One region of the Gracilibacillus caseinilyticus genome, then DNA from elsewhere that is predicted to be linked to it. Evidence: riboswitches for the same ligand, from Rfam matches in the RefSeq annotation. Region 1 holds a riboswitch; each other region holds the start of a gene.
The links. Region 1 has a riboswitch for S-adenosylmethionine ahead of MUN88_RS13400 (methionine biosynthesis PLP-dependent protein). Riboswitches for the same ligand answer to the same signal wherever they lie in the genome.
Positions count from the first base shown of each region.

Region 2: linked by a shared signal. The riboswitch ahead of MUN88_RS15080 (5-methyltetrahydropteroyltriglutamate--homocysteine S-methyltransferase) and the one ahead of MUN88_RS13400 (methionine biosynthesis PLP-dependent protein) in region 1 are both predicted to bind S-adenosylmethionine.
Region 3: linked by a shared signal. The riboswitch ahead of MUN88_RS08635 (bifunctional homocysteine S-methyltransferase/methylenetetrahydrofolate reductase) and the one ahead of MUN88_RS13400 (methionine biosynthesis PLP-dependent protein) in region 1 are both predicted to bind S-adenosylmethionine.
Region 4: linked by a shared signal. The riboswitch ahead of MUN88_RS19765 (PLP-dependent aspartate aminotransferase family protein) and the one ahead of MUN88_RS13400 (methionine biosynthesis PLP-dependent protein) in region 1 are both predicted to bind S-adenosylmethionine.

Region 1 covers NZ_CP095072.1:2,848,280-2,854,398, reverse strand. The annotation lists gene MUN88_RS13415 (hypothetical protein) at 1-217, shown strand, start outside; gene cobA (uroporphyrinogen-III C-methyltransferase) at 245-1,003, opposite strand; gene MUN88_RS13405 (inorganic phosphate transporter) at 963-2,060, opposite strand; SAM riboswitch class I at 2,183-2,284, opposite strand; SAM riboswitch class I at 2,448-2,548, shown strand; gene MUN88_RS13400 (methionine biosynthesis PLP-dependent protein) at 2,624-3,709, shown strand; gene MUN88_RS13395 (aminotransferase class I/II-fold pyridoxal phosphate-dependent enzyme) at 3,710-4,885, shown strand.
Region 2 covers NZ_CP095072.1:3,194,083-3,200,201, forward strand. The annotation lists gene MUN88_RS15075 (DUF2515 family protein) at 1-879, opposite strand, end outside; SAM riboswitch class I at 1,069-1,159, shown strand; gene MUN88_RS15080 (5-methyltetrahydropteroyltriglutamate--homocysteine S-methyltransferase) at 1,260-2,366, shown strand; gene MUN88_RS15085 (metallophosphoesterase) at 2,755-3,588, shown strand; gene ligD (DNA ligase D) at 3,608-5,344, opposite strand; gene ku (non-homologous end joining protein Ku) at 5,450-6,119, shown strand, end outside.
Region 3 covers NZ_CP095072.1:1,808,115-1,814,233, forward strand. The annotation lists gene metE (5-methyltetrahydropteroyltriglutamate--homocysteine S-methyltransferase) at 1-46, opposite strand, end outside; gene MUN88_RS08635 (bifunctional homocysteine S-methyltransferase/methylenetetrahydrofolate reductase) at 68-1,903, opposite strand; SAM riboswitch class I at 1,977-2,080, opposite strand; gene MUN88_RS08640 (nitroreductase family protein) at 2,250-2,813, shown strand; gene MUN88_RS08645 (RDD family protein) at 3,389-3,853, opposite strand; gene sppA (signal peptide peptidase SppA) at 3,866-4,864, opposite strand; gene MUN88_RS08655 (bifunctional metallophosphatase/5'-nucleotidase) at 5,970-6,119, shown strand, end outside.
Region 4 covers NZ_CP095072.1:4,097,607-4,103,725, forward strand. The annotation lists gene MUN88_RS19755 (ABC transporter permease) at 1-295, opposite strand, end outside; gene MUN88_RS19760 (aliphatic sulfonate ABC transporter substrate-binding protein) at 327-1,334, opposite strand; gene MUN88_RS19765 (PLP-dependent aspartate aminotransferase family protein) at 1,358-3,154, opposite strand; SAM riboswitch class I at 3,257-3,363, opposite strand; SAM riboswitch class I at 3,435-3,550, opposite strand; gene MUN88_RS19770 (hypothetical protein) at 3,732-3,920, shown strand; gene MUN88_RS19775 (hypothetical protein) at 4,756-4,986, opposite strand; gene MUN88_RS19780 (hypothetical protein) at 5,118-5,261, shown strand; gene MUN88_RS19785 (SDR family NAD(P)-dependent oxidoreductase) at 5,544-6,119, shown strand, end outside.

The sequences.
Region 1 (6,119 bases):
CATCATTGCCAATCAGGAATATGTATTTACCGTAAAGTGGAAAGCGCTTGAAAATAAAAAAGGCGGAGAATGGGAATTAAAGTCTTATCTTAACCATTCCACCGGTCAACAGGATTTAAATGAAGTCCAGCTTCAACAGCTAATCGATAGGCTAAACCCAACGTGGAACTTCGATAAAGACCAGGAACAACTCCGAAACGCAACAAAAAATGACTAGTAATGATAAAATCACTAGTCATCCTTTTTAACTGAAAGTTTGAATGGTTTCCTTTTGTTCTTGAAACCAACGGATTTTTTCTCTTAATCTAACGACTTCCCCAACCACGATCATCGACGGATTACTGATTTCATCTAACCTTTCAGATACCGTAGCCAAATCAGCTGCAATTGATTTCTGATGCGAAAACGTACCCCAATGAATGATTGATACTGGCGTTGTTTCTACAAGGCCAGCTTGCACTAATTTCTCACAAATAATTGGAAACTTTCGCACTCCCATATAAAAGCATAGTGTATCAGCACCAAGTGCTAAGTGTCGCCATTGTTCATCCGTTTTTCCGTCTGGGTCAGAACCATTGATAAAGCTTACTGAACCGCTGATCGTCCTGTGCGTAAGAGGTATTCCTGCATAGGCAGCAGCACTTATAGCAGATGTGATGCCTGGTACTACTTCATACTCTATTTGATGTTCTTCTAAATGTAGCGCTTCTTCCCCGCCACGGCCGAAGATAAAAGGGTCTCCTCCTTTTAATCTCGTAACCGTTTTACCTTTTTTAGCATGATAAATCAATTGCTCGTTTATTTTCTCCTGTATCAATCCATGTTTCCGAGGCATTTTCCCACAAAAAATCAGCTCAGCATCTGCCTTGGCATAATCTAATAATGAATGATTAACAAGCCGATCATACAGAATCACATCTGCTTCCTTGATCGCTCGAACACCTTTTACCGTGATTAATTCTTCATCTCCTGGTCCTGCTCCCACTAAATACACTTTCCCCATGTTGATCCCATCCTTTTCCTGTAATTGCTTTTGCAGGTTTTTCTCTGTATCTAACTAAAATATAAGTTGCTACGATCGATAATACTACTAATACGACCTGTTCAAAACTTTGTTGTACGATAATCTCTGTCAATATAAAGGAAATGACAAGAGAGACAATCGGTGAGGTAACCCATACTTTCGCAATTTGATGAATCACCTTTTGCTTCCAAATCGAGGATACATCTTTGCTCGCTCCGATACCAACAATCGCAGATGTGGTAACCTGTGTCATCGGAATTGGGACACCAAGTAAAGAAGCAGCGACAACAAGACCACCTGTAGCTCCTGAAATTACCACACCATTCCCAAGTGACAAGGAGGTAATCTTTTTTGCATTGGTTTCGATAACTCTGCCCCCGAAAAAAATACTTCCCAACGCTACCACCAGCGCCATTAATGGCAAGCCCGTTTCCATCGATGCAATACCAGCTCCCACCAAGGGGCCTAATGCATTTGCAACATTATTCATACCGGCAGCAACCGCTTCAATCGCACCAGTTATAATCAATAAACATGCTAATACTTTTACTGGTGGCCGGATCGTAAAACGATTGGCAAATTTATTTCTAATTTTCTCTAAGCTCAATGTAATCAGAAAAGCTGCTAAAGGAACGATCAACCAAAAAGAAACGATCATTAATATGTTTTGAAAATGTAATTGTTGATAGCTTATCCCAACACCAATAATAGCTCCTACGGTCACTTCACTAGTCGATAGCGGGATGCCGATGTAATTTGTAATGAGTAATGTAAAAGCAGATACGACTAATATGATACAGGCTACTTTCACATCCAATATCGATTCCGGAATTATTCCTTTACCAAGCGTCTTCGTTACATGCTCCCCTCCTAGAACAGCCCCCGTTATGGCACCTGCTCCAGCAATCCATAATGCATGCTTTCGCTTTTTTATTACTTTTGATCCATAAGCAATACTCATACTTGCTGCTGATCCACTTGCTCCTATATTAAAGGCAAACAAACATGCAGCTAAAATCGCAACGAACGTTAACATCTTTCATCCCAACTTTCAGCTATTGTCTATCAATTTTTAATACTATTACACTATTACCCATCTGAAAACTCGGATTAATACCTATAAAAAATCCTACTTGACGATGAAGTAGGAGTCTGTTCCACTTATCTGTCAAGTTATACCTGCTGGATTTAGCACAGTGCATTTAAAGCCTGTTGCTGAGAATTCATAGGGCCAGTTCCCTCCTTCTCTCTCGATAAGATGCTATACTATTTTCATAATTTTCCACTAAATTTGTGTTGTACTTACTATAATAGATAGAACAAGGATTGTCAATGGGTTCCATAAAAATATTTTTTTGTATCACTGTTGTAATTTCTTCCTAAATAAGGTACAATTAATGTATTAAATTTCCATGAAAATATAATCTTATCAAGAGAGGTTTAGGGACTGGCCCGATGATACCTCAGCAACCAGCAAACTATTGTATGGTGCTAATTCCAGATGGTTTTTGCCAAAGATAAGAGATGCTGCCTGACATAAAGGAGGTCTTCTACTTATCGAAGACCTCTTTTTTTATTTATAGAAAGGATGTACATAATATGAATCAAATTGAAACCATTCTTGCCCAAATTGGCAACAGAAAAGATCCACGAACAGGTGCAGTAGAAGCACCAATCTATTTATCTACCGCTTACCAGCATCCAACGCTTGGACAGTCAACCGGGTACGATTATACGCGAACAGCGAATCCTACCCGGGAAATTGTGGAAGAAGCAATCGCTTCATTAGAAAAAGGTGTGCAAGGATTTGCCTGTTCTTCAGGTATGGCTGCCATTCAATTAGTCTTTTCCTTATTTAAACATGGAGACGAAATTCTCGTAACGGAAGACATTTATGGTGGCAGCTACCGCTTATTTCAACACTTACAGCAATCTTATCAAGTTACACCAGTATATGTCAGTCCGGAGAATGTGGAACGACATATTACCCCAAATACGAAAGCAATCTTTATTGAAACACCGACTAATCCATTGTTAATGGAGATCGATATCCAGTATATAGCGGCAATTGCCAAAAAGCATGATGCCTTGCTGATCGTAGATAATACGTTCTATACACCATATCTGCAGCAGCCATTAACGGAAGGTGCAGATATTGTCATACATTCTGCAACGAAGTACCTTGGTGGCCATAACGATGTCTTAGCAGGACTTGTTGCTGTCAAGGATCATGAGCTCGGTGAGCAGCTTTTTTATTTACATAATGCCATTGGAGCGGTGTTATCTCCATTGGATAGTATGTTACTGATTAGAGGAATGAAAACCTTGACGTTACGATTAGAACGCCAACAGCAAAACGCTCAGATTCTGGCAGCTTTTCTGCGTGAACATGACAAAGTGAGAGATGTCTTATACCCCGGAAAAGGAGCAATGATCAGTTTTCGCGTTACTGATAATAGCCTAATTGCACCGTTTCTGGAACAATTAAAAGTCATTTCCTTTGCCGAGAGTCTTGGAGGTGTGGAGAGCTTCATCACCTATCCAACAACTCAGACGCATGCTGATATCCCGAAAGATGAATTAGAACGTCGAGGTATTAGCGACACATTACTACGTTTTTCGGTAGGAATTGAAAATATTGAAGACCTTAAATCTGATCTAGATCAAGCATTAGGAGGGAAATAAATGACACATAAAAAAGAAACATTATTAGCCCATGGAGGAAATCAGCAAGGTTATCATGAGAAATATACAGGAGCAGTAAATCCACCAATCTATGTATCTTCTACTTACCACCAGCAAGAGTTACATGAATTCGGCCCATATGATTATAGCCGCTCAGGTAATCCAACTCGTGATCAGCTTGAAGCAACGATTGCTAAGTTGGAAAATGGGGTTGCTGGTTTTGCCTTTTCGTCCGGAATGGCGGCTATATCTTCTGCATTTATGCTATTAGAAACTGGAGATCATATTGTCATCAGTAAGGATGTATATGGTGGTACATTCCGATTTGTCACCAAATTGTTAGCACAATTTTCAATTGAACATACTTTTGTCGATATGACAAACTTATCAGAGGTGGAGGAAGCGATTCAGCCGAATACTAAAGTTATTTATATTGAAACACCTGCTAATCCTTTATTACAAATAACAGATATCCGTGCTGTTGTATCATTAGCGAAAGAAAATGACTGTTTTACGTTTCTGGATAATACTTTTATGACGCCTTTATATCAGCAGCCACTTGATTTAGGTGTTGATATCGTCTTACACAGTGCTACTAAATTTTTATCAGGACACAGTGATATTGTAGCCGGCTTAGCAGTGACCAAAAGTGAAGAACTTGCTGGCAGACTGAAATTTGTTCAAAATACGTACGGCGCTATCTTAGGTGCAAAGGATTGCTATCAATTACTGCAAGGAATGAAAACCTTGGAACCGCGTTTTCAAAAAAGTGCCAGCTCCGCAGAAAAAATTGCCTCAAACTTAACAGAGCTGGAAGGCATTGACCATGTCTATTATCCGGGATTAAAGAATCATCCTGGCGCTGCCATTCATGCCAGTCAATCGACAAGTGCGGGAGCAGTACTTTCGTTTACTTTACAAGAACATATCGATCCTGAACAATTTGTAAGTAATATGACAATACCAGTCTTTGCCGTCAGCTTAGGTGCAGTTGAGTCGATATTGTCCCACCCTGCAACAATGTCTCACGCAGCAATGCCTCCACATGAAAGAGAAGCACGAGGTATTAGTCACCGATTATTCCGTCTATCGGTAGGCGTAGAAGACGTTAATGATTTACTAACAGATATCACCAACAGCCTGACAGTCAGTGTTAAAGAATCCATTTCGAAATAAGCATAAACAAGCCAGGACACCAATATGTTCATGTTCCTTTTCAAAACATTGATAAATTGGTGAGCATCTATTGGAGGCTAGGATACCGCTCCGGAAGACTGCATACTCTTGCCTTCCGGAGCGTGTTCGTGTTGAATGAGCACTCATCTTGATACTTTTGTAACCTGCCATTTCGCATGATAAGGATCAAGTATACAAGAATAGCCGGGGTTAACGCCAATATAAGAAAAACCGAGAAAGCTCACCCGGTCCTAACAAACATAAATAATATACAACTACCTGTAATATGGATTATGTTAAGTGGCCCATAGCTGTCATTTTGGAATGATTCATGTGCTAGGACACCTTTGCCAGCCACTTTCCGCCCTGTGAGAGTCTATGTGCCGGCCTGCGGCTATGGAACAGACTTTTGAAGGAGACAAAACCAGCCGGGAAACACCATCATTTGTCTTCTTTCTTTTTAAACACTACAAATCTCTGGTGTCTGCTCCCCACTTTTGGCTCCTTTCTCGCTAAACGATACTAATCTTTGGTGACTGCTCCCCACTTTTGTTTCCTTTCTCTTTAAACGATACAAATCTCGTGGCACCGCTTTCTACTTTTAGCTCCGGAAATATGCTCCGCGTCCTGTGGGGCACGGCTTCAGCTAACTTTGGAAAGAAAATTCTTTTCTTTTCAAAGTGGATCTTCAGCTCGCACTGATCCCACGGGAGTCTCCGCATATTTCCTGCGCTTAAGGAAGTGCTACAACGTATAAAACAGCTAAAAGCGGTGGTCCTAGGCATTATGTTATGAAATGATATTGTGATATTTATGGATGTGCTCAATTTGCTAGCTCTTACAAAAGTTGTAGCGTATCTTTCACAGCGTAGGCCAACCACGTAGACTCCCGCGGGACGTGCAGGTGCTAAAGATCCACTTTGTGAAGCGACCTTATTCACAAAGTTAGCTTCATCCGTGCCCCGCGGGACGCGAAGTGGTTGGCCGGAGCGGTATCATACCACTAAAAACATGTCAAAATGACTTCTAGGCTGGTTGACATAATCCATATTATAAGAACCCATCTTCATGTTCAGCATGATTACTTCTATGACTGTACTTATATACTTTCTCATTAGAAAAACCCGGCATTCGCTTTGTCTTTATCGAGTGCCAGGGCATTACTTATGCTTTGTACGTTCTAAATTTTCACTATCAATCTGTTTCATCGGTAATAAAAGAACATATAAAATAT
Region 2 (6,119 bases), 350 kb from region 1:
TTCTATTCTTATTAACGGATCATGGCAACTTTCGCGAAAGACTGATGGCCAATAATCTTTTCTTGATCCAGAATGAGGCGTTTTAACCGCGAATTGATAAATGGCTGCATAATATTTTGGGTGAAATAATACTTGATAAAGTTGTTTTCCGATGTCAATTCGGTTAGGTAATGACTCAAAGCGATGGACATTTAACCCGACTAACTGGACCTTATGCTCTTTCTTGTAAGGAAACATAATTTGGTTCATTTGCATCATCTGCTGAACGATAAATTCGAGCGCCTCCATATTCGTTCTAGCATATTGTGGGTTGTTAATGACACGGTTTTCGATGTAATTTTGTTCGTTGATAATCAAAGCATTGGTAATCAGAGAACGTTGTCTATTTTCATAAAAGTAATCCCATATCACTTTCATAAAGTAGGAAACTCCAAATAACGGAAGCATGTAAAACATATTCTTGCTAAGGCGGATACTCGCTTCGTATAAGCGCAACTGAGGATAGGCATCTTGAAATATCAGCCAATTGTTCCGTTCTAAAAAATGAAAAAAGTATTGCTGCTGTTCTTTTGTCAGTAGTTTGGATAATAGACTGCCTTTAAGATCGGTCATATTCCAACCGGCATTTCTTGATACCATATGCGCCAAAAAGCTCCATTCGACTTCTGGAAATTGCTGATAAAAGCGAAAATAAGCTTCTGTACGTGTGACGTTATTTCGATTATATTGTCTGGTGTCATGGTTAATCTGATTAATTAGTTTTTGCTCAGGTTCAGATAACTGATCTTTAATTGCGTAATAGCTTTTTTTGTTTTGTAATCGATGTTTTATTATATTTAATGGATACGGAAGAGGATAAGATGGCTTAATGATTGCCACCGTCCTTTCAAATTCATTTTTCTAGAGTAATTTCTTCAGGTTAATCATTTATCTAGGATTGCTTTTAAACTGGGAGTTTATGCGGAGAATGAGGAAATTGTAAGACTTTTTGAAATTTTTTAACAAATATGGGTTGATCCAATCTCTGTTATGTAGTAATATGTGTTTGTGGTAATAATTTCAGATAATTTCTTATCCAGAGAGGCGGAGGGATTTGGCCTAATGATGTCTCAGCAACCAGTCTATACGAAGACATGGTGCTAATTCCAACAGATAAGAGGAATAAGTTTTTAAACGTTAAAGACCTTCTTCTTATAGGGGGTCTTTTTTTACTGGATAAGAATTATTGCAAACAATTAGCTGAAGGAGAGGATTGCAGTATGTCTACAAAAACAGTAACAGCACCATTTCGAGCAGATCATGTAGGAAGTTTGTTACGTCCAGAAAGTTTATTGGAGGCAAGAAAAGCGTATCAGGAAGGAAATATAAGTGCAGCAGAATTGCGAGAAGTAGAGAACAAAGAAATTGCACACATTGTCGATAAGCAGATTGAAGTTGGTCTGGAATTAGTATCTGATGGGGAGTTCCGCCGCCGCTTCTGGCATACGGATTTCTTGGAACATTTGAATGGAATTGAAGGTTATGTACCAGAAGTTGGTTACATATTTAACGGAAACGAAGAAACAGAGCGTTACAATATTCGCAATAATGGAAAAATCTCTTTTAATCAAGATCATCCATTCTTACAAGATTTTAAGGAATTTAATGAGATCGTCAATGGCCGTGCCGATGCTAAACAAACGATCCCAAGTCCGAATCAATTATTTAATATAGGGATTCGTAATGAAACCATTTATCCGGATATTGAGGATTTTGCAAGTGATGTCATTCAGGCATACCGTGATGCCATTAAAGCTTTTTACGATTTAGGTGTACGATATTTGCAATTTGATGATGTTTATATTGCTGGATTATCGTCACCGGACATTCCTTTTAATGATGGTGCGTATGACAGAGATTATTTAATTGATTTAGCTTTACGTGTAGTGAATGGTGTTTTAGAAGACAAACCGGAAGATTTAGTTGTGACCACGCATTTATGTCGTGGAAATTACCGTTCTAATTGGGCTTTCTCTGGAAGTTATGATCTCATTGCACCGACACTGTTTGCAAAAGAGAAAGTGGATGGATTCTTCTTGGAGTATGATGATGAACGTTCTGGTGGATTCAAGCCGCTAGACTATATTCCAGATGGCGGTGCTCGAGTGGTATTGGGCTTATTCACTTCAAAAACTGGTGAATTAGAAAATAAAGAACAAATCAAAGCAAGAGTAGGGGAAGCTGCCAAATACGTACCACTTGAACAGTTGTGCTTAAGCCCTCAATGTGGATTTGCATCGACTCATCACGGTAATAAATTGACAGAAGAAGATCAGTGGAAAAAACTGAAATATATTGTAGAAGTAACCAAAGAAATCTGGAATTAATGAGTAAAGCAAAAACCTCTTAAGCATGTCATAATGTGCTTAAGAGGTTTTTCTGTAGTGAGTGAAGAAAGTATATAAGTACAGTCATAGAAGTAATCATGCTGAACATGAAGATATATGGACTATGTCTAGCGTTGAAGTCATTTTGAAATGCTTAGCTGGCATACCGCTCCGGCCAACCACTTCGCGTCCTGCGGAGGCATATTTCCGGAGCTTTGCTAAGCAAATGAATCTATCAAAATTACCACAAAGTCAAACAGTTCCACTTTACATAATCCATATTATAGGTAGTTGTATATTATTTTGTTAGTTAGGACCGGGTGGGCTTTCCCAGTTTTTCTTACAGGTATGAAGTTAATTCAAAGCGAAAATGTCTGGAGTAGAGGGAATGAATAACAAAAAAATGTATGGAATCTTATTGATTATTACAGGATGTATGATAGCAATAGTTGTAGGTATTAAAGTTTATTATGATACAAATGCGTTAAAAGTAGCGGAGGTTCAATTGTCGAATGAAAAATTGAATCGAAACCAGTCCATTCAGATATTACAGATATCAGACTTGCATAATAAGCAATTTGGTGAAGATAATCAAAAATTACTTGAGAAAGTTATCCAACTTGAACCAGATGTGGTTGTGCTGACAGGGGATATTGTGGATCGCAGTACGGAAAATATCGATGATGTCCTCTCATTTGTTGAACAGTTATCGATCAGTCAATCTCCGGTATTTTATGTTTCAGGAAATCACGATTGGGACAATCCTTTACACGAATCGTTATTTAAGGGTCTCCGTGAAGCTGGCGTGAACATATTGGATAATCAGAATGTGCAAATACTGTTAGGCCATACTAGTTTCCAGATAGCCGGTGTGGTGGATCTATCAACTGGGCAAAGTAATATCGAGCATGCAGTGAAAGGTCTGGATCATCAAATCTTTACTGTTTTATTATCACACACCCCCCCGGTGAATCAAGGTCCGTTACCGAATGAGATTGACTTGATCATAAGTGGCCATACACACGGGGGACAAGTTCGATTGCCGTTTATTGGAGCTGTAGTTGCCCCGGATCAAGGATTCTTTCCAACTTATGACCAAGGCTTGTTCGCGCTTTCTGTTCGTCAGCAGCTCTATATAGATAGTGGAATTGGTACGAGTATGCTTCCTATACGATTTCTCAATCAGAGCCAGATCACTTTAATCACTATTTCAGGTGCATGAGGGTAGAGAGTTAGTCTTGCTATTCAAGATGCCTATAAAAATCAAAGAAAGGGCAACCTTTTTCTCGGATTCTTTGCAATACGGATCGGATAGTGAAAATGGTTGGATCCAATGTTTCGGTAACTTCTTCCCAAAATAAAGGCGTAGCTACGGTTGCTTGATTTGTTGCACGTGTGGAATAAGGAGCAATGATTGTTTTTCTCTCTGCATGCTGCACATAATCAATATACAGACGATTTCCACGATTCTTTATCAATCTTTCACTGGTAAACTGATCCGGATAGGCTTGTATTAATACATTACTTGTAGCTTCCATTAATTCACGTGTCTGCTGGTACGTCCAATTATTGACAGGGATATGAATTTGTAGTCCAGTTTTTCCGGAAGTCTTGATGTATGGCTTCAATTTTTGATGCTCCATCATTTCTTTGATTAATAATGCTGCCCGAACAGCAAGATAGAACTCCTTAAGGCTAGGAGGATCTAAATCAAAGACAATCTGATCCGGCTGATGATGCTGTTGTTTGTTAAAAGGAATATGAAACTCCAAGCCTCCATGGTTACCAAACCACAGAAGGCTTTCAAAATTCTGGCAATATATAGCAGCATCACCACCGACTGAATGCTTTGGTCTGAGAAAGGAAGGTGCATAGTCAGGTAAATGTTTTTGATAGAAAGATGGTTCACTTACACCATCAGGATAGCGAATAATCGTTAATTTTCGATCGTTTATCCAAGGAAGCATGTATGGAGCCATCGTTCTTAAATAACACAAAAAATCTAATTTAGAGTATTCAGGAAATAGCAATTTGTCCAATTTGGACACCGATACTCGTTCCGGAATTTGTGCTAACCCAAATTTGATCGCTTCAGTATTGCAATGTTCTGGCTCTATATCAAAACGGAATGCTGAGAAATGCGGTTCACGTAATTCTTCTTTACTGGCGTCAAGACATTGAATATCCAAACAGATTGATGGTGACACATTCCAAGTTGTACCGTTTACTTTCTTTCCATTCTGTTTAATAAATGTTTGTAACGTATCTTTTTCTTCCTTTTTCAATCCGTTTTTACATTTCCCTAACGTTTGCAGCTTATTGTCCATATAATAACTAACTGTAAAGTAGTCATTATTACTATTCCACTTTGTTACAACCCCTTGGACGGTACGATAGTTTTTAATCTTTAACCAGGATTCACTGCGCTTTCCTTCTTTATAGGGTGCGTTTTTTTTCTTGGCGACAAACCCTTCTGCCTGGTGCAAAGCAACCAATTTTTCCACATCTTCCAACTGTTCAAAAGTAGGTGCTTTTTGGATAGTTTCGATATTTTCCTCGAATAAGTGATGCAGAGTTCGATCCCTTACTGTGAATGGTTTATTACGTAAATTGGTCGCCTCGCACGTCAGCAGATCGAAGACGATAAACGTTACGTTATGCTGTTCTTTCTTGTTTCGTTTTGTCTTCGATCTTCTTTGAATTTGACTGAAGTCACAGCGGTATGGAGTTAGTAACAGAACAATTTCTCCGTCCAACTGTAGGGGGAAATATCTTTCGTAAAAGTCACGATGCTCCTTACACCAAAGGGTAATTTCAGGGAAGCTAGCTGTCAGATCGTGACCATTACGACTTATTATAGTGATTTCTTTTTTATCCCAGTATAATCCACAACGGAATCCATCATATTTTATTTGATATAACCATTGATGACCTGTTGGTACTTGGCTTGTAAGAGTTGGCAACATCGGTTTCCACACGTGGACAACGCCCCTTGTTTTTATATCTTTTATGTTATTTTTTCCGTTCGTTTGCATGATTATGTGAGAATTTGAAAAACTAGTTAGAAAAAGAGGTGTTAAGAGATGCATACGATTTGGAAAGGAACGATTAGTTTTGGTTTAGTAAATATCCCGATAAAACTACATTCTGCTACAGAAAACAAAGACATTAAACTGAAAAATCTGCATAAGGAATGTCATTCACCGGTTAAATATGAGAAGGTATGCCCGGTTTGCGAAAAGGAAATTTCCCAGGAGGATATGGTTAAGGGTTACGAGTATACCAAGAATAAGTTTGTCGTGTTGGAGCAGGAAGATCTAGAAGCACTCAGAGAGGAAAATGAAGAGAAAGCAGTGGACATTATTGAATTCGTCAAGCTGGAGGAAATTGATCCGATTTATTTCGACCGTAGTTATTATTTATCACCGAATGAAGGTGGAACAAAAGCTTATGCATTGCTAAGAAATGCGCTAGAGGAAACGGGTAAGATCGGATTGGCGAAAATCACGATTCGTTCTAAGCAACATTTGGCGGTAGTTCGTATTTATCACAACACGTTGATTATGGAAACCATTTATTTTCCGGATGAAGTGCGTGATTTTAAGGAAGTTCCAAATGTTCCAGAAGAACCAGCCATTGTAGAAAAAGAACTAGAAACGGCTAAATTGCTGATTGATCAACTCACTGCAACATTTGAGCCAGAGAAATATCATGATGAGTACCGTACAGCCTTATTAGCATTGATTGAGCAGA
Region 3 (6,119 bases), 1.0 Mb from region 1:
CACCAATACGTGGATACCCTAGATTTGCGCTTAAAATAGTAGTCATTTAAAAAAACTCCTTTTTGTTTTATATTTTTGTAACAGCTTTGGTTTGCTGGTGTACATATTCTGTTAATTCGGCTGTTGCCGGATAGTGCATAAACGGTGTAACAATATAGATGCCATTAAAGTATTGAATGGCAGTATCAATTAATTCTTTGGCAATATTGATTCCTTCTCTGCGGCTGTCATGACGATTCTGATGTTGCTGCATGCGTGAACGTACTTCGTCAGACAGCTTCATGCCCGGCACTTCATTATGAAGAAATTCTGCGTTGCGATGAGAGGTAAGTGGCATGATCCCGATGAATATCGGTTTGTCAATGTTTTTGGTTAACCGGTGTAATTGTATGATTTGTTCATGATTAAAAATTGGCTGGGTAAGAAAATAATCAGCACCATGCTCAATTTTCTTTTCCATCCGTTTTACTGCTTTTTCAAGATTGGCAACATTCGGATTAAATGCTGCAGCCACTTGAAAATTGGTTTTGGTTTTCAAAGAGCTGCCTGAAAAAGATAACCCTTGATTACACTGTTTAATCAATCTTGTTAATTCAAAAGACGTAACATCGAAAACAGAGGATGCGCCAGGGAATCCGCCAATGCGTGTCGGATCACCAGTAATAGCGAGAATTTCATCGAATCCTAAGGTATGCATGCCTAATAAGTGTGACTGCAACCCAATTAAATTGCGGTCCCGGCAAGTTAAATGAATCAAAGGTTTTACTTTACAACCAAGTTCTTTCATTTTGACTGCCATAGCGACATTACTGATTCTTGGTGTAGCTAACGAATTATCTGCTAAAGTAATGGCGTCAACACCGGCTTTTTCCAAGGCAAAGACACCTTCGATGAAGTCATTCGTATCTAAATGTTTAGGTGCATCAAGCTCGACTATTACTGTATGTTCCTGCCTGGCCTTATCGGCCAAAGTAACACGTTGTGGCGGTGTTGCTTGTTGTTCAGGTGTGAACGTAATGGTTTTGACTTCTTTTTCTTTTAATGGTGTTAAATCTTTGACGCCGTCTTTAAAGGCACGGATATGCTCTGGTGTAGTACCACAACAGCCACCGAGTAATCGGACCCCTTGATCACGGAAATCTTTGGCACACTGTTCAAAATATTGTGTGCGTTCGCTATACACTAATTTCCCGTTATCGTAGGCGGGCAGGCTGGCATTCGGATAAGCAGCTAAATATGCATTTTCTAATAAAGGTACAGATTCCAATGCTTTAAGCATGTAATACGGACCTAGGTGACAATTGACACCGACTACATCTGCCCCTAATTCTTCCAACTTAGCTAATGCATAGGGGAGACTGATACCATTTTCCAAAACGCCCGGTTCATGCATGGATACGTTCGTAATGATTGGGATGTTCGTCTCTTCACGGGCAATTTGTAATGCCTCTTGGATTTCTTCGAAGTCATAATAGGTTTCGAGTAGGATCCCATCAACACCTTCAAGTAAAAGTGTGAAAAGCTGTTCCTTGAAACTGCGGACTATTTCTTTCCGCGAAGCTACTAACTTTTGTACACCTCGTATACCACCCATCGTACCGAGGACTGCTGCTTTATCGCCTGCTGCACTCTTAGCGATTTTGACCGCCTTGGAATTAATGTGATGGACACGATCTTCCAAACCGAAACGTGTCAGTTTAATATAATTGGCCCCATACGTATTGGTTTGGATCACCTCTGAGCCGGCATCAAGATAAGATTGATGCACACGTAAGATTTCATCTGGATGACTTAAGTTGTACGATTCAAAGCATCGATCGACACCATGAGCATAGAGCAGTGTACCGATCGCGCCATCTGCCACAACCAAACGATCTCTTAAACTAGTAAGAATGTCTGGCAAGGAGAATCACCTCTTTTCTACAAAATAAAAAAATCTCCGCCTGTTTAAAAGACGGAGATAGATTGGTAAATGTCTCTCATCTTCCAAGCATTACGCTTGCTGGAATTAGCACCTTGTCATGATATGACGGTTGCTGAGGTATCGTCAGGCCAGTCCCTCCACCTCTCTGGATAAGAAAGTATGTAATTGATAGTAACTTTTGTAAGTATATTACATTAAAAATAATTCAATTACAAGTATTTTTCAGAAAAAGTTTCAGAAAATTTTGTTTACTTGACAGTATACATAGCTATGATAGAATTATATTAGTTGAAAATGATTATCATTAACAGAGGGGAGAGCCTTCATGAGTTTACAACAATTGATAAAAGAACGTCGCTCGATCGGTTCGTATTTGGATAAAAAAGTTTCGATAGATCAAATCCAGCAAATGTTGGAGACGGCTGTTTGGGTACCTAATCATAAAATGACAGAACCGTGGCGTTTTGTATTTTTACAAGAGGAAACAAAACAAAAATTAGCTGAGATTAATCGGGAAGTAGCAAAAGCAAAAAGCCATAATGCTTCAAAAGAAGATCTAAAAGTGATAGGTGAGAATGCGTATCAAAAGGTTATGAATGTACCTTTTATTTTCTTTGTTATTAATACGTTACATGAACAAGAAAAATTACAAGAAGAAGATTATGCTTCATCCAGCTGTTTGTTGCAAAATTTCAGTTTATTAGCATGGGAGCAGGGCCTAAGTGTTTTCTGGAAATCTGGTAAATTGGCATTCTGTGAGGAGACGGCAGAATTGATCGGCTTGAAAGACAATGAGAGAGTAGTAGGACAAATTCATGTCGGCTATCCGTCCAAATCACAAACACCAGTACCAAGAACACCAGCCAAAAACCGCATCACGATTTTATAAAACAACAGGAGGGAAGTTCTCCTGTTGTTTTTTTAATACGGCAGGAAAAATTTAATAATGGAAAAGCTCGACGTAGTGAAAACCTTGAATGTACCAAGTATATGAAAAACGACGGTACTCGCTAATAGACGAGGCGAATGCCGAGTTTTTTCTAATAAGAATGTAAAGTATATAATTACTTTCATTAGCGAGAAAGGAGCCAAAAGTGGTGGCAGACACCAGAGATTTGTAGTGTTTAAAAAAGAAAGAAGACAAATGATGGTGTTTCCCGGCTGGTTTTGTCTCCTTAAAGTGTCTGTACCATAGCGCAGGCTGGCACATAGACCCCCACAGGTGAAAAGTGGCTGGTAAAGGTGTCCCAGCACATGAATCATTTCAAAATGACCGCTATTTGCCACTTTACATAATCCATATTATAGCTGGTTTGTATGTTATTTTGTTAGTTAGGACGAGGTGAGCTTTCCTGGTCGTTCTTATATACCTAATTCGTTGCATAAAAATCCGAATATAACACGGATTTTACTTGATGAGTCTCGTGTTATATTCGGCATATTTTAAATAAACATTTAACTTCTCTATCTATCCAATACAACCCTCGTGTTGCCAATCATATCATGAATACCCTGCTTCTGATTGGTGAAGGCGACGAAGGCATAAAGTAATACCGTTATCGGAAACACTCGATGAAGAAATCTGCCAATTACTTCGCGGAAGATCAGGTCACTCCAGCGCAGTGGTTCATGGTCTTCCCGTATCACTTTCAAACCAAATATCACCTTGCCTAACGTTTGATTAAAATACTTTGTCGTCAACAAGAAATACAGATAAAAAATGATCGAACTTATGATACTTGTCACGGTCCAGAAACCAACTTCCAAGTCAAAGCCATTGTCCACAAACTTAAACGGAATAAGCAAGATGCCGTTAATGCTGAAGACAATGATTAAATCAGCCAGATAAGCCCAGAAACGCATCCAAAACCCTGCATATCTCTGATTAATGGTGGGGGAAGATGCATGTTTTATTTCATTTTCAGTCATAGCGACACCTCCTTATCTTGAATATAGGTACATTGCTCGTGGTGCATTTTCTTGACGTAACAACTCTGTAATGCCTGGTATCTTGAACTCTGCACCAAGCATACTTTGAACTGTACCACCTAGCAATTGGTTAAAAGGCATTCCCTGATTATATTCAATTACCTGTGCATTACCTAATTCGTAATCTTCTTCCATCATTGCGATTGTATCATCTAACGTTCCGATTTCATCAACCAGTCCCGCTTCCTGTGCTTGTGATCCGGTATATACTCTGCCATCACCAAGTTCACGAACTCGATCTTCTGACAAGCCTCTGCCATCGACGATCACTTGAACGAAATCATCATACATATCATCAATCATCGTTTGCAGGATCTCGCGTTCTTCATCTGTCATATCACGATACGATGACAATATATCCTTATGTTCACCGCTTTTAATCGTGTTAAAGTCTATACCTAGCTGATCCGCTAATTCTGAGAAATTAATACTTTCCATGATAACCCCGATCGATCCTGTCAATGTCGCTTTATGGGCGACAATTTTATCCGATGGAGCGGAGATATAATATCCTCCGGAAGCTGCTGTGTTTCCCATCGACACATAAACAGGCTTTTCATATTCCTCTTTAATTTCTACAATTTTGTCATGGATTTCTGCACTTTCGACGACACCACCGCCAGGGGTGTTCACTTGTAATACAATGCCTTTAACGCTCTCATCTTCTCCCGCTTTTTCAAGCTTTTTTAAGAATCGACTATGGTTATAAGAAGTCGTATTGATTAATGAGCTAGGTGTTGTATCCTGAATCACTCCATTCACATGAAGAACGGCGATTTTATTCATATTAGAACCTTTATCCACTACTTTCTCAGCTATCCCATCCTCTTCAGGTATGCTGAACATGTTTTCAAAATCTGCCGTAAGCATGCTGGACATAAACTGAAAGCCAATCGAAGCAAAAAATAATCCAGCTGCCACTAAAAGCGCAAGCCAGCGTTTCTTGTTCATATGTCTCATCTCCTTCTTTTTATTAGGTAAAAGGGAAAAATAAAAAAGCAATTCATTCTGCTCTCTCTCCTATACGTTCTAATAAGATATACGTTTCAACTTTTTTATTTTGAACAAATAAGTACAGTCATAGAAGTAATCATGGTGAACATGAAGATGGGTTCTTATAATATGGATTATGTAAAGCAGAACTGTCTGACATTGTGGTAATTTTGATAGATTTCATCTGCTTTGCAAAGCTCCGGAAATATGCTTCGCGTCCTGTGGGGCACAGCTTCAGCTAGGCTACTACTTAAACAACTTCTTTGCTGCCTTGTGCCGAGGAAGCTTACTTCGAAGCGATACTAGTAGACACAGGCACAGACGAAGTGAATCTTCAGCTCGCGCTGACGCATGAGGAGTCTACGCATATTTCCTACGCTTAAGGGAAGGGCTACAACTTTTGAAACAGCTAATAGCAATGGCACTAGTCATTATGTTATCAATTCAAATGCTGTTATTGGTGGATGTGCTCCATGTACTAGCTCTTACAAAGGTTGTAGAGTACCTATCCTAGCGCAGGCCAACCACGGAGACTCCCGCGGGATTGAGCAGGTGCTGAAGATCCACTTTGTAAAGCGGTCTTCTTTACAAAGTTAGCTTCAGCCGTGCCCCGCAGGACGCGGAGTGGTTGGCCGAAGCGGTATCCCAGCACATGAATCATTTCACAATGACCACTAAGCAGCTAGTTGACATAATCCATATTATAGGTAGTTGTATATTATTTTGTTAGTTAGGACAGGGTGGGTTTTTCCCGTTTTTTTATGTGTTACCGAGAAAATGAGACCTAATTCGTTATAAATCATAACAATCTATGCTATTATATGATGTACTCCAATTATAATAGAAAAAAGGGCCGATGATAGGACATCACCGGCCAATAGAAAAAGGGGCTATCATTTTGTGAGAAAGCAATCTTTGCAGCATTGCTCAATTTGGAACATCTTTAATATATCAAATGAATGAAAAGGAGGTGTTAAATCTAAGTAAAGATCATGTAAAGTTTTTCCTGTACTACTATTTTCTCGTTATAATGGTCATAGTAAATTTATTAGGAGGACTGGTGATGAAGCGTTTTTCGATTTGTGTAACAAGTGATGTGCATGGCTATATTATGCCTAATAATTATCGCAACCAGCAGGAGGAAGCGATGGGTTTGGCAAAGACAGCCTCCATTATTAAAGAGATACGTAAGAACAATCATACCATATTAATT
Region 4 (6,119 bases), 1.2 Mb from region 1:
TAAAACCGGCAAACACACGATAAGTAGTGATCCAAATATGTCCCCATAATGATCCATCTTCTGCCAGACTGATAATTTTGTCTACAATAGCTGTCGGTGCTGGCAACTGGTTAGAAGGGACAATACCAGCACGGCTCAACAGCTCCCAAACTACTATTAAAATGGCCGGGATAATGCTCCCTAACAGAATCGTTCTGAGTAGAGAATCATTTGATTTTTTAATTGCTTCACTTTTACTTCTTCCCTTTGGATGTACATATCCAGCCGTTGCTAATTGGTGTTGGTCTTTCGCCATGATTTTTGCCCCCTCCTATATCCCACCTGCCCTACTGCTCAATGACAGTTTCGGCATATTCCGGATTAATCAATTCATTTGTTAACGCTTCAACATCAGCGTCTTTATTAATAGCACCCGCCTGTTTCAGCACTTCACCTGCAGCTGTGATCGCATCAATATGCTGCTGTCCTGGGATCGGGTTAGAAAAATCCGTTCGCTCCACTAACTGCACTTTTGCCACATCCACACTAATATCTGCTTCTTCAGCAAGTAATTCAGCCGCTTCCTCTGGATTATCCAAAATCCATTGACGAGCTTTTTCATACAACTCAATTACTTGTTCCACATACTCCGGATGAGCTTCGGCAAATTCTTCTCGAACATTTAAGAATCCATAAGTATTTAAATTGATATCTCTAAAGAATAATTGCGCGCCAGATTCTAATTCGTGTTTTGCCATGTGGGGATCAAGGCCTGCCCAAGCATCCACATCACCGTTAACTAATGCATTTCCACCATCCGCATGCTGCAAGTTGACTAATTCAATATCATTAATGGACATGCCAACTGAATCTAAAGCTCTTACTAAGAATATATATGGATCAGTCCCAAGCGTTGCTGCTACTTTCTTGCCTTTCAAATCTTCAATCTTTTCAATTCCCGATCCTTCATTTGTCACTAATGCCGTCCATTCCGGCTGAGAGTACACATAGACATTTTCCAACGGTACACCATTTGATTCTGCTATAAGCGCTGCTGCTCCTGCTGTGGAACCAAAGTCAACGCTATCACTATTTAAAAATTCAATTGCTTTGTTACTCCCTTGACTTAGCGTCCAGGATACATCGATATCTTCCTCAGCAAATGCTTCTTCCGCCCAGCCAAATTTCTTTAACACCAAGCTGGTTGGTGAATAATAGGCATAATCCAATCTAATTTCAGATGGCTTTGTTTCAGCTTCACTGCTGGATGAACATCCAACAGCGAAGAGAACAATAATTCCAAAAACTGCAATGGCAAGAAAACTTCTCAAATCTATTAATGGTGCTTTACTCATGATACTGCCCCCTTATTTTCTTTTTAAATTTCACATGCGTATGTGGAAATGGTACCTCTTAATCGTTGTGCTTCTTTATACGTGCAGCGGTTATGGACGACTTGCAGACCACCTTCCAATGCTACTTGTTCTGCTTTCGGTGATACCACGCCTTCTTGCAGCCAGAATACTTTTGGATTCACTTCAATTGCTTCTTTGGCGATTTCGATTGCTGCATCAGGACTGCGGAACACTTGCACAATATCAATATCTACTGGAACACTCTTAAGATCAGGATAGGCTTGCTCACCTAGAATCTCTGTTTCTCTCGGGTTGACCGGTATGATCTTATAGCCAAGCCTTTGCATTTTTCTAGCGAGTCGATAGCTAGGTCGTGCTTCTTTTCCGCTTAATCCGACGATTGCTAATGTTTTTTGACGAGTCTGTTCTTCGCCATTTTCCTGATATCTTTCATATGGAGAGTTTAATGCCCATTTAATAACCCCTTCGTCATTAACAACAATTTGTTTTTCTCTTTCTGTTCCGATTCCTGTTGCTTTTACTAAGGCTTGATCTAAGTCATTTTGGATATCGCGTATCGACTCAATACCGACAGACAAACGCACTAATTCTTCCGATACACCTGTTTTATCTAGTTCCTCTTTCGTTAATTGCTGATGTGTAGTCGATGCTGGGTGAATAATTAAGGATTTTGCATCCCCAACGTTTGCTACATGTGACCAAAGTGCTACATTGTTGATCAGGCCACGGCCAGCGTCACGGCCACCTTTAATACCGAAGACGATAATCGAACCAAAGCCATTATTCAAAATACGTGTTGCCAGTTCATGGGATGGATGGTCTTCCAAGCCTGGATATCTCACCCATTCGACCGCCTCATGGTGGTGCAAGTATTCCGCTAACTCCTGGGCATTCCGGTTATGACGTTCCACTCTCAAGTGAAGTGTTTCAAGTCCTTGTAATAGCTGGAACGCATTGAATGGACTTAAAGCAGCACCAAAATCTCTTAGCAGTTGGACACGAACCTTAGTAATAAAGGCTAATGTACCAAAGTCAACCGCATAACGGATGCCATTGTAACTCGGATCTGGTTCTGTAAACGCTGGATATTTCTCTGAATTCCAGTTAAATCTTCCTCCATCGACAATCACACCACCGATAGATGTACCGTGCCCCCCAATCCATTTCGTCGCAGAGTGAACGACAATATCCGCTCCTAATGTAATCGGCTTACAACCAAATGGGGTTGCGAACGTGTTATCGATAATTAATGGGATGCCTGCGTCATGGGCAATTTCCGAAACTCTTTCTACATCCAACACCTGCAACCCTGGATTCCCAATAATTTCACCATAGACAGCTTTCGTATTCTCATTAATCGCTGCTTTAAAATTCTCAGGATCTGTTGGATCGACGAATTTTACGTTAATGCCGTACCGTGGCAATGTTATATTAAACAGATTATACGTACCACCATATAAGTTCACACCTGCTACAATCTCATCTCCTGCACTGGCAAGATTTAAAATCGACAGCGTGATGGCGGACATCCCTGATGAAGTGGCAACTGAGGCAACCCCATCTTCCAAGAGTGCCATTCTTTTTTCAAAAACGTCTACAGTTGGATTTCCGATTCGCGAATATATATTTCCCGGCTCATCTAGTGCAAATAACCGTTCCGCATGCTCCGTGTCATGGAATACGTAGGAAGTAGATTGATAGATTGGCACAGCACGTGAACCTGTTGTCGGATCTGGCGCCTGCCCACCGTGTAAATGAATTGTTTCTGGATCATACGTTGAATGTTTGTAATTTGTCATGTTTTATTTCCTCCCCAAGTTTTCAAAAAATTAGTGCTTTTCTAATAATTAAAAAGCCTTCTTCGTAAGAAGAAGGCTTTTACTCACATTGCAGTAGTCTTCCTCTTATCTGCCAGGATAGTTACCTGCAGGAATTAGCACCTTTTAAGCAGCTGCTTAATGGTTGCTGGGCATCTTCGGGCCAGTCCCTCCGCCTCTCTGGATAAGAGTTTACTATTTAGTTGTAACGATTTAAAAAGTCCCCCATACAAGATAGAGAGACTTAACTAATGGCTTCGCTCTCTTATCTCTCTAAGCTTGAACGCTTAGTGGAATAGGCACCTGTATCAGTCGATAATCACCTAATGGTTGCCGAGGCTTCAAAGGGCCATGTCCCTCCACCTCTCTGGATAAGAATCTATTCAATTCCGAGTTGTTTACTCATGTTTATCGTTTGTTAGATATACTTTAGCATGTTCTGAAAATAGTGTCAATAAATATTTTGAATGTTTTAAATTACCATAAAATGCCTTTATACCAAGGGATTGCACATCCTTGAGTCCGTTAAAATACGATGTAGCAGAAAAGGGTGAATACAATGGAGAACCATATAGATGTGCTCGCAGAAACACTGCCGCTTTTAGACATCATCACGATGCTGTTGATTGGAGACAATTTAATCACAGGATTGGTTTATGTATTACTGATCAAAAGTGTAACGGATGACGAATTACTAAAAGTGTCTTTTATATTATTGATTATTGTGTTTAATATAATGGAAGGCTAAGAGCTTTTGTCCCCAGGTAAGAAAGTATAAAAGTAAAGTCATAGAAGTAAACTTGCTAAACATGATTGATGGGTTCTTATAATATGGATTATGTCAAGTAGAATTGTCTGGACATTGTGTTAATTTTGATAGATTTCACCTGCTTAGCAAAGCTCCGGAAATATGCTCCGCGTCCTGTGGGGTCGGCCTCAACTTCCTCAGAAAGCAGAGACCGCTTTCCTGCGGGATTTTCGGACGCGACTGATCCCACGGGAGTCTCCGCATATTTCCTACGCTTAATGGAAGTTCTACAACGATTGGAACAGCTAAAAGCAACAGTTCTAAGCATAATGTATTTGAAAATAAAGCAGCTATTATAGATTGTCACATGAGGATATCAATCAATCTGTTTCCTCATGTCTCTGTTATAGATCTATACCCTAGCGCAGGCCAACCACGTAGACTCCTCATGCGTCAGCGCGAGCTGAAGATCCACTTTGTCTGTGCCTGTGTCTGCTAGTATCGCTTCGAAGTACGCTTCCTTGGCACAAGGCAGCAAAGAAGCATTTCAAGTAGTAGCCTAGCAGAAGCCGTGCTCCACAAGGACGCGAAGTGGTTGGTAGAAGGCATCATACCTCTAACTACATTTCAAAATGGATGCAACGCTACTTGACATAATCCATATTATAGGTAGTTGTATATTATTTATGTTAGTTAGGACCGGGTGGGCTTTCCCGGTTTTTCTTAGTTCATAATAGTTTATCTACGATCATTTGCTTCTGAATTAAAAAATCGTTCCTAAAGCGTGGAACGATTTTTACATGACTCATTATAGTTATAACTTAAAACTTATAGGTTAGTTACGTTGTATTAGATACTTCTTAAACAGATGTCTGGTAGAATTTAAATGAGGAATTAGCGCAAATGTCCCTGCAATCACCGCGATTGCTAACATCCAAGTAAAGGTGTTCGGCAATGGTAATACATTACATAACGACATGACCAGCACCGTTGCTAACGCTAATATTATCGACGTTAGGCGCAAAGTCTGACTAAGTAATTTTCTTTTTTTCCATGAACAATTCATTTGTAAACCTCCTGTTAATACAAAGTATATTTACCACTATTTTTGGATTGTTAAACATAAAATATATTTCTCAGGGTTAGTCTTGGATTCCAAAGCATTATATTGATATACTATTTTCGAGGTGATAGCAAATGAAGCTGAAATCAATTGCTAAAAAAGGCGCTAAAGCGTGGATGAATATGGACCCCGCAAAGAAAGATAAAATTAAACGCGAAGTTAGTAAAAAAGTTAAAAATAAATCTGCAAACAAGATGATTAAAAAGTTCTTTAAATAATTTGTAAACTTACAGGCAGACCCTCAAACACTAAGATCCAAATGTATCTTAGTGTTTTTATTTAAAATCCATAACTTAGTTACACCCTCTTTACTTGCTTACATTTCACTTTACCTTTCATAAATCATGCACATAAAGAAGAAGTAATCCAGCGCTGAATCTTACACAATATATAAAAAAATAAATACATAAGATGCCATAAAACAGGAAAAATTAAGCTGTACCTTAAGATACAAGTGACCTTGTATAATGGTTCCAAAACTAAACAGAGGAGTGAAAGATATGGAAAAGCTATCTGGAAAAATCGCCTTGATTACTGGTGGAGCTGGTGGTATCGGTAAAGTAACGGCAAAGAGATTCCTAAAAGAAGGAGCGAAGGTGATTTTAGTAGATTTATTCCAAGAAGCACTTGATGATGCTAAGGATGCATTAGATGCTCATGGAGAAGTAATGACAGTTCAAGCTGATGTTTCTAAAGAGGCAGATGTTGAAAACTATGTAAATAAAACGGTCGAGAAATTCGGGACAATAGACATATTCTTTAATAACGCAGGTATAGAAGGAAAAGTAGCACCAATTGTTGAACAAGATGTAGCTGATCTTGATAAAGTACTTAGTGTAAATGTGCGTGGTATCTTTTTGGGTTTAAAATACGTATTGCCTGTTTTGACGAAACAAGGTTATGGAAGTGTTATTAACACATCTTCAGTAGCAGGTTTAAGCGGAAGTCCCGGGGTAGCTCCTTATATCGCTTCTAAACATGCTGTCGTAGGGCTAACGAAAACAGCGGCGCTTGAGGCGGCAAGTGCCAATGTTCGAGTTAATTCTATTCACCCATCGCCAGTCAATACAAGAATG